4 regions of the Clostridium sp. LXY-7 genome follow, and region 1 is predicted to be linked to each of the others. Evidence: riboswitches for the same ligand, from Rfam matches in the RefSeq annotation. Region 1 holds a riboswitch; each other region holds the start of a gene.
What was found. Region 1 has a riboswitch for cobalamin ahead of ACI48Q_RS02175 (hypothetical protein). Riboswitches for the same ligand answer to the same signal wherever they lie in the genome.

Region 1 (3,202 bases):
TCATACATTAATAATAAGAGAAAAAAATAGTACTGAATTTCAGTACTATTTTTTTCTCTTATTATTATTTATTTCAACTATTTTTCCTATTATATAATCATATGCTTTTTCTGAGTGAGGTATCATACAGTTAGTACAGTCCTTAATTCCTCCCTCAAGAAGTTTGCAATTCCCCCCACAATTTTCTGTAAAATAAAGTGGACAGTAGCAAAATAGACAATTAAACTTCTCTTCATTAGCTACTTTATGACATGGAAAATACTCGCAGTCTTTATGTTGAAAAAACTTATAGTTACAGCTCATACTTAGCATCTCCTTTTCTATTTTATAGTATTAATTTAAACAACTGGCACTTATAACCTATTATTCTGAATAGTATTTTAAAATAATGAGTATTTATAAATGCCTATGTTATAAGTTTACATTTTTAAATTTCTCTTCTAAAAAATATACAACTTAAGATTACCTTATAATAAAAATTAAACTCCCAACAGGGAGTTATACAATTTAAATATAGCCCTATTAAAACTCAAATAAAACTATATCTATTAGTATTTTCCCTCCGAAAATCTTATTATAATATAAGGCAGGTCTCCTGACTTGTATTTCATTCTCATCCTACCTTCCCAGAATTATTCCAGTGGCCTTTAAGACTTGTCCATGCTTACAGTAGCGCGGGCTGTAATGGATTTTCACCATTTTACCGTTTAATCACAATATAAGTCTAATATCTTTATTTACTTTTCATTCTAACTACATTCTTATTATAGTATATCATACCGTAATAAGAATGTACTCAATACATTAGTTCAATATTATTTCGCTTAAGTTTTAGAAAACTTAAAATACTTTATAGCTTTGTTTTAATATAATGTTGATTTTATAACTACATATTAAATCACAACCTAATCTAAAAATCTCTAATTTCTCCTGATACAATGGCTATTAAAGTTAGAAATTTATCTATAATAAATTCTATAACTCCCTCCATATTTTCACTATTATAATTATAATAAAATCTATCAATATTACCATTAATATTAAATCTAACCTTTAATCTCTCTAAAACATTATCTATTTTCTCAAGTGCCTCTTTTTTAGATAACATTTCTTGTTTAAGTTCATCAATTAAATTGGTGTATATGGAAACTAATGAATTCAATTCCTTATCTTTATCCATATTATAAAGATTATTTGTAAATCTAGCTTTCGTAAGTATTGATATGTTCTGTTTTTCAACTATTTCCGATGCAATAATTACATATTTCTCCCATATATTTTCTTCATATCTACTAATCTGGTTTTCCATAAATAAATTGTACGTCATCACTCTACTTACCTCCTATTCTCTATAATATTAATAATTGATATTTATTTATGTAGAATTGCAGATTTTCTTAATTATAATAGTTTTTATAAATTGTTATTTAGATGACTTATCTAAATAACAAAAACCGAAAGCTATATACTTCGTTATATATCCTAACCTATAAGAATCTATTCCTATTGCTTAAGATTATTCTATAATATAAAAAACTCCCAATAATGGGAGTTTATTATATGCTAACATAAAGTATTCATACAATACTTTTTTATAATAGCAATGCTATTTTCCCACCGAAAACTATGCTGAAGATATTAGGCAGGTCTCCTGACTTGCATTTCATACTTATCCTACCTTCCCAGAATACTCCAGTGGTTTTTAGGATTTGTCCATGCTTACAGTAGCGGGGGCTGCAATGGATTTTCACCATTTTCCCTATTAATTCCTAGTGGAACCTAATACTTATTATATTTAATTTCATAATCATTATATTATATTCTCTTACATATTTCAATATTATTGAATACTCAAAGATAAATAATTTTGTACCTTTAACAATTTATAAATTTTACTCTATGCTAAATTCCCAATCTCCATTTATTAAATAATTTGCAGAAGTAATATTAAATTTTAAGGTGTTTTTATTAGGTTTATCTAAATCTATAATTACTTTATCAATAACCTCTTTTTCATTATATTCACTTCCATAACCTGAAAAATCTCCCTTCATATTGAATAGCGTACCTATCGATGATATCTTAAACTGTGTCAATATTCTATTAGGCTTATTATTAATTAACTTAAAACTTAATATATAGTTAGTTGTTACATCCTTCTTTTCTCCCCAAATTATCGGTTCTTCGTCATTTCCAAGCCTATGTCCTTGAAGTATTTTTATGGTTCCATCTTCAATCTTTATCTCTTTATTAATATCTATCTTCTCTCCTGGCTTTGGAACCTTTATTTTTATTTCTTCATTAGCTAAACCCTCATTTCTCATTTCTATAGTAACCTGTGGCAATATTATTTTATAAGGCTTTACTAGCCCCTCTATATTAAATTGCATATGATTATTTCTATCATTATGAAATAATCTTTCTCCCTTTACCTGAGTTCCCATACTATCTCTAAGATAAATACCTTCATTCTTTTGATTAAACTCATCTCCATAGTAAACAATTTGCTCTCCCTCTTTATTTGGAGTAATGAAGTTTACATCCAATATATGATCTGCTTCCTTTACTACGGCAGTTATACTAATATTCTCCTTTGTATCTGTCGGTCCAAGGCTACTGTAATCTGAAACTCCTTCAATTTTCTCTAACTCAGCTTCAAAGGTTATTAATTTCTTATTATCTAAATAGGCATTTACAGTTATTTTATCGCCCTCATTATAACTGGTGATATCTGAATAACTATACCAAAAGCTTCCTCCTTCTCCTCCTCCTGCTGAGGAATTATTTCCACTTTTAAATCCATTTTCTCCTAAAATTACTTCACTTTCTGTAATTTTTCCCTTAGATGTTACAATTTTAGCATTACAATTATTATTTGAAGTATCCATAACTAAATCCTCTAGGGTAATTTTACTCCCTTCCACCACTTGCTCTAATGGATTCTTTAGAGAGTAAATACTACCTTCTGAAGAGACTACCCCTCCACGCTGAGGTATAAACTTATAGATTAAATCATACTTGGCAAGTACTACTGTGGAAAGCATTCCAATAATTATTATTGCTGCAATAAGAGTCTTTTTAATAGAAAAAGAAAAGTGCTTTTTATAATTTTTATGTGCCTTTATATTTTCTTTCCTATAAGACTTATTACCATATTCCTCATTACTCTTTTTTATATTTAATTTTTCAAATATTCTATTCT
Region 2 (3,202 bases), on a different contig from region 1:
TATCTTTATATCAAAAACAAACATTCTACTCTCTCCTAGTTAGTTATTTTAATCCCATTGCACTATATATCTCTTTCATATTAAGGGATTCCCTAACTAGATCAGCTAATTTATCTAATTCCTTTTCTCTGATGCTTTCATAAACCTTTGAATTTTTCTTCTCTATACCTTTTTTATCTCTTATCTGATTTAAAATATACTCTCTAAATTCAACTCCATCAAAAATTCCATGAATATAAGTTCCCATTATACTTCCACTTTGATTTATAGCTCCATCCATATGGTTAGACTTATTTCCATTGCTACTTGATATATGAACTAACTCCTTACTACCTTCTAACATATAGGATTTTCCCATATGTATCTCATATCCATAGACTGAAATATCTTTTTCCACATTTAATAGTTCTTTATTTATTCTTCCTTCTACTCTTGTGGTAACCTTTTTCTCTTCAAATATGGTTCTAATAGGCAATAAATTTAACCCCTCAGTACTTTTTATATCTGTTTCAACACCATATGGGTCTTCTAACAGAGCTCCTAACATCTGATATCCTCCACAAATACCTACAATTTTTCCTCTTGTTGAATATTTTACAATCTCATTGAAAAGATCGCATTCCTTTAATATCTCTAAATCTCCTAAGGTGTTTTTAGTACCTGGTATTATTAATAAATCCGGATTACCAAACTCTTTAACTGAAGTAATATATCTTACTGATACATCTTCCTCTATTTCTAGTGCATCAAAATCTGTAAAGTTTGATATATGAGGAAGTTTTATAACCGCTACATCTATTTCTCCCTTAACAGCTTTGTTAAGTTCTACAGCTCCATCCTCATCTTCTAAATCTAATCTTACATAAGGAACTACTCCTAAACATTGTTTCTTTGTTATCTCTTCTATTTGATCTATACCAGGCTTAAGCAGTGAAATATCTCCCCTAAATTTATTTATTATAGTTCCTTTAACTCTTTCCCTTTCACTATCACTTAAAAGCATTAGAGTGCCTAATAGAGAAGCAAAAACTCCTCCTTTATCAATATCACCCACTAATACTACAGGTGCATCTATAAGCTCTGCCATGCCCATATTTACAATATCATTCTCTCTTAAGTTTATCTCTGCTGGGCTTCCTGCACCCTCCATTACAATGATATCAAATTCACTTTCTAACTTCTGAAAATCCTCTTTTAACTGTTCCTTAAATTGCACCTTTAAATTATGATATCTCTTAGCGTCAGAATATCCATAAACCTCTCCCTTAAATATTATCTGACAATTCTTATCTGTGGTAGGTTTTAATAATATTGGATTCATAAAAGCCTGTGGCTCTAGCCCAGCTGCATAGGCTTGAAGTACTTGAGCCCTTCCCATCTCTTTTCCATCTAATGTTATATATGAATTCAAAGACATATTTTGAGATTTGTAAGGGCAAACTGAATACCCATCCTGTTTAAAAATTCTACAAAGTGCTGTTACTAGAATACTTTTTCCAACTGAAGAAGCAGTACCTTGAACCATAATTTTTGCCATATCTACACCATCCCTTTATTTATATTAAAAAAAAGACAAGGACCCTAAGCTTCCTTGTCTTTGTATAGAAAATATTACTATTTAAGCAGATTACTAGAATTATATAAAAGCTAATATTATTATAAATAAAAAGCTTTTCATAATAATTAATAATTTTTAAAATCTTAAAATAGTTCTTTCCCTCCGAAAGCTTAAATTATTCAGGCAGGTCTCCTGGCTCATGATTCATCCTACACCTCACCTTCCCCTAAACAAGAGTGGTTACACATATGAGGTTCGTCATCATTTACAGTAGCGGGGGCTGCTATGGATTTAAACCATATTCCCTTTTCACTTTATACTTAAAGCACCTAAACTATATTTAAATTCCGTTTACATTATACTTTTTATAGAATTATAAGTCAATGGCTATTTATTACACTAAAATATAATCAGCTATCCTCTACAGCTTTATATCTAATCTTCTTATCTATATACACTCCTTTATTAAAAGTATATTGTATCATATTATTCTAAATATAGACTATATTTGAAATAGTGTATTGTAAAATATGTATTAAAATCCAATATTATGTTATAATTAGTTAGAATACTTCTAACTCTTATAAGAATTTTAATTTGTAAATATAACAATTCTGGAGGTATAAATGAGTAATAAGGATAATAGGTTATATGATTATATCCTCATAGACAAGGAAACATCACAAAAATTATTTTCACAATATGACAATAGAATCCAAGTGACAAATTTAAAATTAATACCAGAAGGTTTAAGTACTAGCAATTATATAGTTTACATAAAAAATACTTCTAAAAAATATCTATTAAAGATTTATCCCGAAAATGGGGGCAATAGTGAAATAGAAATATCCTCTTACTCTTATGCAAGACAATATGTAAATGTGCCAGAAATATATTTATACGATAATAGTAAAAATATTTATAATAATCCATACGTAATAATGGAATACATCGATGGTATAACTCTAAAACAATATATTATAAATAAGGGAGAATTCCCAGAAGGAATAGCCTATTATATAGGTAGTAAATTAGCTCTTCTTCATAGCCACCAGTATAAAAGTAAGGGTAAATTAACTAAAGACTTAGATCTTAAAAGTACATTACCGCCTACCTCTGAGCTATATCAGAATCTTCTCAATGGATTTCCTGGAATCCATATTAGTAATAAAATAAAGCAAAGGCTTCTTGAATTTATATCGGAAAATAATGCTTTATTAAAAGAATTAGATACAGTATTTCTTTATTCTCATGGAGATTTTTATCCTTCTAATATCTTAATAGATTCTAATGAACATGTTTGGTTTATAGATTTCGAATATAGTTTATCTGCTTCAATGTATTATGATATTGGAAAATTCTTTAGAAATAGAGCTAGTTTAGATAAATATTTAGAAAAAAGCACCTATGACAGTTTTATTAATGGCTATAACGCCTTTGCAAAAAATAAGGTATCTAAAGAATGGCTAAAACTTGCTAAACTCATAGACATACCAGGAATGCTATCTTTAATAAATAATCCAAATCCTCCAAGTGATTGGATAAAAGAAATTGAAGAAGCAATTGAACGGTCCATTAAAATATTAAAAAATGGGATTGAATTTTAATTTAATATATACTTATGTAATAATAAATAAAGAATGT
Region 3 (3,202 bases), 390 kb from region 1:
ATAGACTTCGGATTATTTTTAGCCATAGTATCAAATTTAAATATATCACCTATTCCTGATGGGAAGTATTTATGAAATACTGCACTTTGTACTAAGTGTTCATGAAGAATTGGTTCTTCTCCTATTGGAATTCTACAACCTGGACTTGTTCCATTATCTGTTTCAATTCCAACTTGAGCATGGAGTAGATAGTGGTTATCTGTTGCTTCACAGTATTTATTTTCATGTTTATTTACTATATCATACATAGTTTTGATAATAGTTTCTCCTAATTCATTAGCTTTAGCACTATGTCCAAATCTATCCTTTTCTTCACTAGCATTAAGCAATGTATTTACACACTCTGCAAGGCCTACTAATCCAAACATAGCAGTGAATCTATCCCTTGAAATTAATCCTTCTCTTACTAGGAAATTAGACTCAAAAAAGTTACTCTCCTCTACTATGAATCTTACTCTTTTATCCATGTAGTCAAGCATAATTTCTATAGCTTCAGGTAATACATTATTTAAGAAATCTTCTACATTCTTTGCCTTAGGAGCTAATTTTGAAAGTATCATCCTTACTAATGTATAACTTCCGCCACCTATATTTAATCCATTGTAACAACTAGCTATTGCATATTTTTCTCCTAACTCTTTTGAGAACATTTCATGGTTTGCAAAACTTGGCTTTGCACAAGAAAGAGCCGTTTTAATAGCTTCTATAGCAAATTCATCATTAGTTTCTTTGGAATATTTTAAAGTTATATTAGGAGTAGCATTTTGAAGTTCTCTTTCAACTTCTAATATTATTCTTCCTGCTTTTGTATCTAATGGTCCTATATTAGCATGACAGAAAGAATCTGTTATAGTTCTATCTATATGCATTAAGAAAAATTTTATAGCCATATAAGCTTCCTTTTCATCAGCTACAAATGGTTCTAATAATGTATCAATATTTCCTACATATACTGGGAAAGATGTTATTGATGGAACATGCTTGTATAATATTAAAAGATTATTAACAGCCTCCCAAATATTTGTTGGAGGAGTTAATCTTAAAAACTCACTACCCTGTTTCATAAATTTTTCATAGTCAGGAACTATATATCTAGGTCTATATGGTGCTTCACCTTCATTTAAATCACAAATAATTCCTATGTCTTGATAATCTTTAGTTTTTTCACTTTTATTTAATACCTCTAGAGAATTCTCTGCCTCTCTAGCTAAATTTAAAACTTTCATTTCATAAGTTAAAGTCTTATCTTTTATAATATTAAGAATTCTATCCTTCATTATATATTCCTCCAAATCATCTAAAAGTTTAAGAATATTTTTATTAAGTATATTATATACTTATATATATTATATACTTATTTCTAAAATTTTTCTACAAATTGTGAATAATTATTATTGTTAAATAATTGTTATGAATATTTTATAAATAATTACATAAATTCTATATAATTCATTATACCTTATTTAGTTTATATTGACTTTTTGATGTGTAAACCATACAATTTTATATGTTAAGTTGATAATTTTCAGGTGCCACTAAGTATATAAAATAACTTATCACTAAATAGTTGTTTTTAATATACTAAGGCTTAATTGGGAAAGTGCAAAACACTGCAGCCCCCGCTACTGTATATGGCGACGAAGCTAAAAACCACTGTATTTCACGGGAAGGTTAGCTTAGGATGAACCATAAGCCAGGAGACCTGCCTAAAAATATTTACAGTCACTTTCGGCGGGAAAGGAGATGAAGTGTACTACTTCTACGTAATCCCTCTAGGGATTTTTTATTTTGAACAAAACATAAAATTTATAAGTTAAGGAGCTGATAAAATGAAATTTATGAAGAAAATTACTTCTACTATTTGTCTGTTTTTGTTATGTGCTTTGTTTTTAACTGCTTGCGGAAATAACCCTACACCTAAAAACGAAAGTAATTCTGCAGATAATTCTTATCCTGTGAAATTAGTGGATAGCTATGGTGAAGAAGTAACTATTAATGAAAAGCCTGAAAAAATAATTTCTCTAGGACCTAATACCACTGAAATAGTTAGTGAATTGGGTGCCATAGATAGATTGATAGGAAGAACTGATTTTTGTGATTACCCTGCTGAGGTTTCAAAGATCGAATCCATAGGTAGTTTATATGATCCTAATGTGGAGAAAATTGTGTCCTTGCAGCCTGATTTGGTGTTAGCTTCTACTCACACTAAAGAAGAAACTGTAAAAAAACTTAAAGAACTTGGTATTCCTGTACTTGCATTGTATGAAAAAGAAAACTTTGATGGAGCCTACTCTCTTATAGAAAAGATAGGAATAGCCATTGATTCTAAAGATAAATCCTCAGAAATTATAGCTAATATGAAAGCAAAAGTAAAAGAAATAAAATCTAAAACCGATTCAGTAACTAGTAAGCCAAAAGTATATTATATGGTTGATTTTGGCGGAAATGGAGATTTTACTGCTGGTGGAGACACTTTTATTAATGATATAATTGAAATGGCTGGTGGAGAAAATATAGCAAAAGATATAGAAGGATGGAAATACAGCTTTGAAAAAATTGTAGAGAACAATCCTGATGTTATAATATGCAGTAGTAATTATGGAGCTAAGGATAAAATGATACAAGCGGATAATTATAAAGATCTACGTGCTGTTAAGGAAAATAAAGTTCTAGAAATTGATGACAATCTAATAGTAAGACAAGGACCTAGATTAACTCAAGGGTTAGAAGAAATGACTAAACTTATTCATCCTGAGCTTTTTAAATAGTTAAAATATGCTCTAGTTATAACTAGAGCATATTATTTATAAATTGATTTAATTTAAATAATTTTATGAAGAGAGTGATATAATTGGCTTACCTAAAGAGAAAAAATAATATTTTAAATTACATAATTATAATATTAATATTGATAGTTTTAACCATAGTTTCCATAAGCGTAGGTGCTGCCAATATAACATCTTTGGATACTTTTAAAATTTTAGTAAGTAAAATACCCCTGTTGGGCAATATAATAGATATCAGTAATATATCAGCCACTTCCTTTACTATAGTTTTAAATGTAAGACTCCCTAGAATTTTATTAGGAGCGCTTATTGGAATGAACCTTTCTGTAGTAGGTGCTACCTATCAAGGTATATTTAAAAACCCAATGGCTGACCCTTATATACTTGGTATATCTTCTGGAGCTGCACTAGGTTCT
Region 4 (3,202 bases), on a different contig from region 1:
TTATTTAGAGGACTATTTTAAAGTAAATGGAATCAGGTTTGTATCAGTGTTAGATAATGTGGACAGCGAAAATGAATTTGATGATATAATACCTTTCAAAAATATATTAAATGAAATGTATATAAAGGATTGCTCAAGAAAAATTAAGGATGCATTAAAGCAAAGGATGTTGAGGGGATCTAGTATAGCAAGCAAACCTCCCTACGGATATAGATTTCAGAGTACCTATATGGGTAATGTAAAAACTATAAGATTAATTCCGGCAGAAGATGAAACCACAGAGGTGGTTAAAGAGATTTTTAGGTTGTATGAAGAAGGTTTTGGAGCAGGTAAAATAGCTAATTGTTTAAACAAAAAAGCAATATTGCCACCATCAGCAAAGGCTAGTAATAGATTAGAAAGTAGAGAGGGTGTATGGAATAGTAACACCATATTATCCATTTTAAAGAATCCTAAATATGGAGGATATATGGTACAACAAAGGTATAAAAAAATTAGTTATAAAATAAAGAAGGTAAAACCTGTAGAGAAATCTGATTGGATATGGGGAGGGGAGTTCGAGGGGATAATAGATAAGGTTACCTTTAATAATGTACAAGATTTAATAGCTGTTAGGAGTATGAAGAATAGATATAAGGGGGGAGAACTACATTTATTTTCTACTGTATTAAAATGTGGTGAGTGCAACGGAGGAATGTGTTATAGGAAGAGTTATAGAGGATATAAATGTACGAAATCTCAAACTGGTGGGAAAAAATGTACAGCACACTCTATAAAGGAAGAGTTTCTTAAAGAAATAATAACAACTAAACTTAGAGAGTCATTAGCGGAAAATATAAATAAGGAAGCACTTTATGAAAAGAGTAGGGAGCTTTTGAATAAAGATGAGGAATATAAGGAGTTTGAAAAAACAAAGATTGAATTAAAGAAAGTGGATAGTAACCTTGAAATAATGTATCAGGATAAGCTTAAGGGAATTTTAAGTGAAAGAAATTTTGAAAATTTAATTAAGAGTATTGAAGAGAAACAGGAAAAACTAATATATAGAAAAGAAGAATTAGAAAAAAGAATTAGAAATAAGAAGAATGAAGAGGAACTTTTAATCATATATAAGAATTATATAGATAAAATTTTAGAGTTTAATGACTTAGACAGACAAATTGTTGAAGCTTTAATTCAAAATATTATTGTCTATGAGAAGGAAGAGAGAAAGATGGTGGAGGTAGAGTTTAAATTTTCAATATAGATTTATTAGTAATATATAATAAAATTTAAAAGTTGTAAAAAATTTCATAGGAATTTTAACTATATTTTAAGGCGGACATTATTAAGTCTATATTATTACAAAATATTGACTTAATAAAAAACTATGATAAAATTGAATATGTAATAATTTAATAGATCTTATAGGTTTTGTATAAGGCGTTTTTAAAATGAACAATGAAATGATAATATTCTACATTAATTACATCATTTTAGATGCCGTGAATTAATAGGGAAGTTGGTTAAAGTCCAACACAGCCCCCGCTACTGTAAGCACTACTTATGAATAGTTATTCCACTGAGTCTATGACTTGGGAAGGAGTTTCATAGGGTTTGATGTGTAAGTCAGGAGACCTGCCTATAAAGAGTTAATCAATAACTTCGGAGGGAGGTTTTATGTGTGAATTATACGTATATTAATCTATCCTTAAGGATGGATTTTTTTATTTGCATAAAAGACGGCTACTAACTATTTATCATCTAAATAATTTTGAAGTTTAAAATTAAAAAAGATGGAGGGTTTAGTTATGAAGAAAAAATATCAAATTGCGCTAGGGGTATTTCTTGCAATGCTAGTTATACCTACAACTGCTTATGGAATGCATATTATGGAAGGCTTTTTATCACCAGGATGGTGTATTGCTTGGGGAGCAATAACTATACCATTTATTATAGTTGGCTTTTTCTCAATAAAAGAAAAAATAAAAATTAATCCAAGATTAAAAATGCTAATAGCTATGGTAGGTGCTTTTGCCTTTGTTCTATCAGCATTAAAAATACCTTCAGTTACAGGTAGTTGTTCTCACCCAACTGGAGTAGGCCTTGGAGCTATTCTTTTTGGACCAACAGTTATGAGTGTTTTAGGATTTATAGTTTTAATATTTCAAGCATTACTTCTTGCTCATGGTGGATTAACTACCCTTGGAGCGAACACTTTCTCTATGGGAGTAGTTGGACCTTTTGTATCTTATTTTATATATAAGTTGTTTAAAAAATCCAATGCTTCTCAATCTGTATCTGTGTTTGCAGCTGCAATGTTAGGAAACTTAATGACCTATGTAACAACTTCAATCCAATTAGCCCTAGCTTATCCTGATCCTACAGGTGGAATTATGGCATCTTTAGGGAAATTTATGGGGATTTTTGCTGTTACTCAGCTGCCACTAGCTATAAGTGAAGGATTATTAACAGTGATAGTTTTCAACCTTTTATATAAATATAATCAAGAAGAACTTATAGAATTAAATGTTATAGGCAAGGAGGCATAATAGATATGAGTAATAATGGTAAAAGTAAAAATATATTGAAAACAAATATACTATTAGCTCTTTTAGTTATAGCATTAGCAGTTTTTCCACTTTTTATAGCTAAAGATGCTGAATTTGGGGGAGCTGATGGTGAGGCTGAAGAGGCTATACTAGAAATTAAAGAAGGCTATGAACCTTGGTTTTCACCACTTTTTGAACCAGCAAGCGGAGAAATAGAGAGTCTTTTATTTGCATTACAAGCAGCTCTTGGAGCAGGTGTTGTATGCTACTTCTTCGGATTTGCACATGGTAAATCTAAAAAAATTGAAAGTGAGAGAAAATGATTTCAATTGATAAATTAGCTTATGTATCTGGATTAAGAGAAGTTAATCCTATGGAAAAATTTTTATTTTCAATAATCACAATGATAGTTTGTATAGCTTTGAATTCTATTGTTACTTCTCTAATAATATTACTACTAATGGGAAGTATTACTATTATAAAAGGGAAAGTATCCATTAAATCTTATGGGGAATTAATTTTAATTCCCCTTGCCTTTTTAGTTATAGGACTTTTAACTGTAGCAATAAGTGTAGTTGAACCAGATTCAAATGCATTATTTAGTTTTGTTATATTTAACCTAAAACTAGGATGTACAAGAGAGAGTTTAATTATTGCAGCTAAAGTATTCT

Region 2: it holds a riboswitch for cobalamin, as region 1 does, so the genes downstream of both, ACI48Q_RS11690 (cobyric acid synthase) here and ACI48Q_RS02175 (hypothetical protein) in region 1, are expected to answer to the same signal.
Region 3: it holds a riboswitch for cobalamin, as region 1 does, so the genes downstream of both, ACI48Q_RS04020 (ABC transporter substrate-binding protein) here and ACI48Q_RS02175 (hypothetical protein) in region 1, are expected to answer to the same signal.
Region 4: it holds a riboswitch for cobalamin, as region 1 does, so the genes downstream of both, ACI48Q_RS13595 (energy-coupling factor ABC transporter permease) here and ACI48Q_RS02175 (hypothetical protein) in region 1, are expected to answer to the same signal.

Annotation. Positions count from the first base shown of each region.
Region 1 is NZ_JBLLJL010000001.1:451,803-455,004, reverse strand. It holds gene ACI48Q_RS02180 (cysteine-rich small domain-containing protein) at 46-303, opposite strand; cobalamin riboswitch at 569-743, opposite strand; gene ACI48Q_RS02175 (hypothetical protein) at 911-1,330, opposite strand; cobalamin riboswitch at 1,625-1,798, opposite strand; gene ACI48Q_RS02170 (hypothetical protein) at 1,893-3,202, opposite strand, start outside.
Region 2 is NZ_JBLLJL010000002.1:964,198-967,399, forward strand. It holds gene cbiB (adenosylcobinamide-phosphate synthase CbiB) at 1-24, opposite strand, end outside; gene ACI48Q_RS11690 (cobyric acid synthase) at 44-1,537, opposite strand; cobalamin riboswitch at 1,724-1,906, opposite strand; gene ACI48Q_RS11695 (aminoglycoside phosphotransferase family protein) at 2,185-3,165, shown strand.
Region 3 is NZ_JBLLJL010000001.1:844,978-848,179, reverse strand. It holds gene ACI48Q_RS04025 (YjjI family glycine radical enzyme) at 1-1,277, opposite strand, end outside; cobalamin riboswitch at 1,555-1,724, shown strand; gene ACI48Q_RS04020 (ABC transporter substrate-binding protein) at 1,830-2,768, shown strand; gene ACI48Q_RS04015 (FecCD family ABC transporter permease) at 2,852-3,202, shown strand, end outside.
Region 4 is NZ_JBLLJL010000004.1:87,006-90,207, forward strand. It holds gene ACI48Q_RS13590 (recombinase family protein) at 1-1,246, shown strand, start outside; cobalamin riboswitch at 1,461-1,639, shown strand; gene ACI48Q_RS13595 (energy-coupling factor ABC transporter permease) at 1,791-2,531, shown strand; gene ACI48Q_RS13600 (energy-coupling factor ABC transporter substrate-binding protein) at 2,537-2,854, shown strand; gene cbiQ (cobalt ECF transporter T component CbiQ) at 2,851-3,202, shown strand, end outside.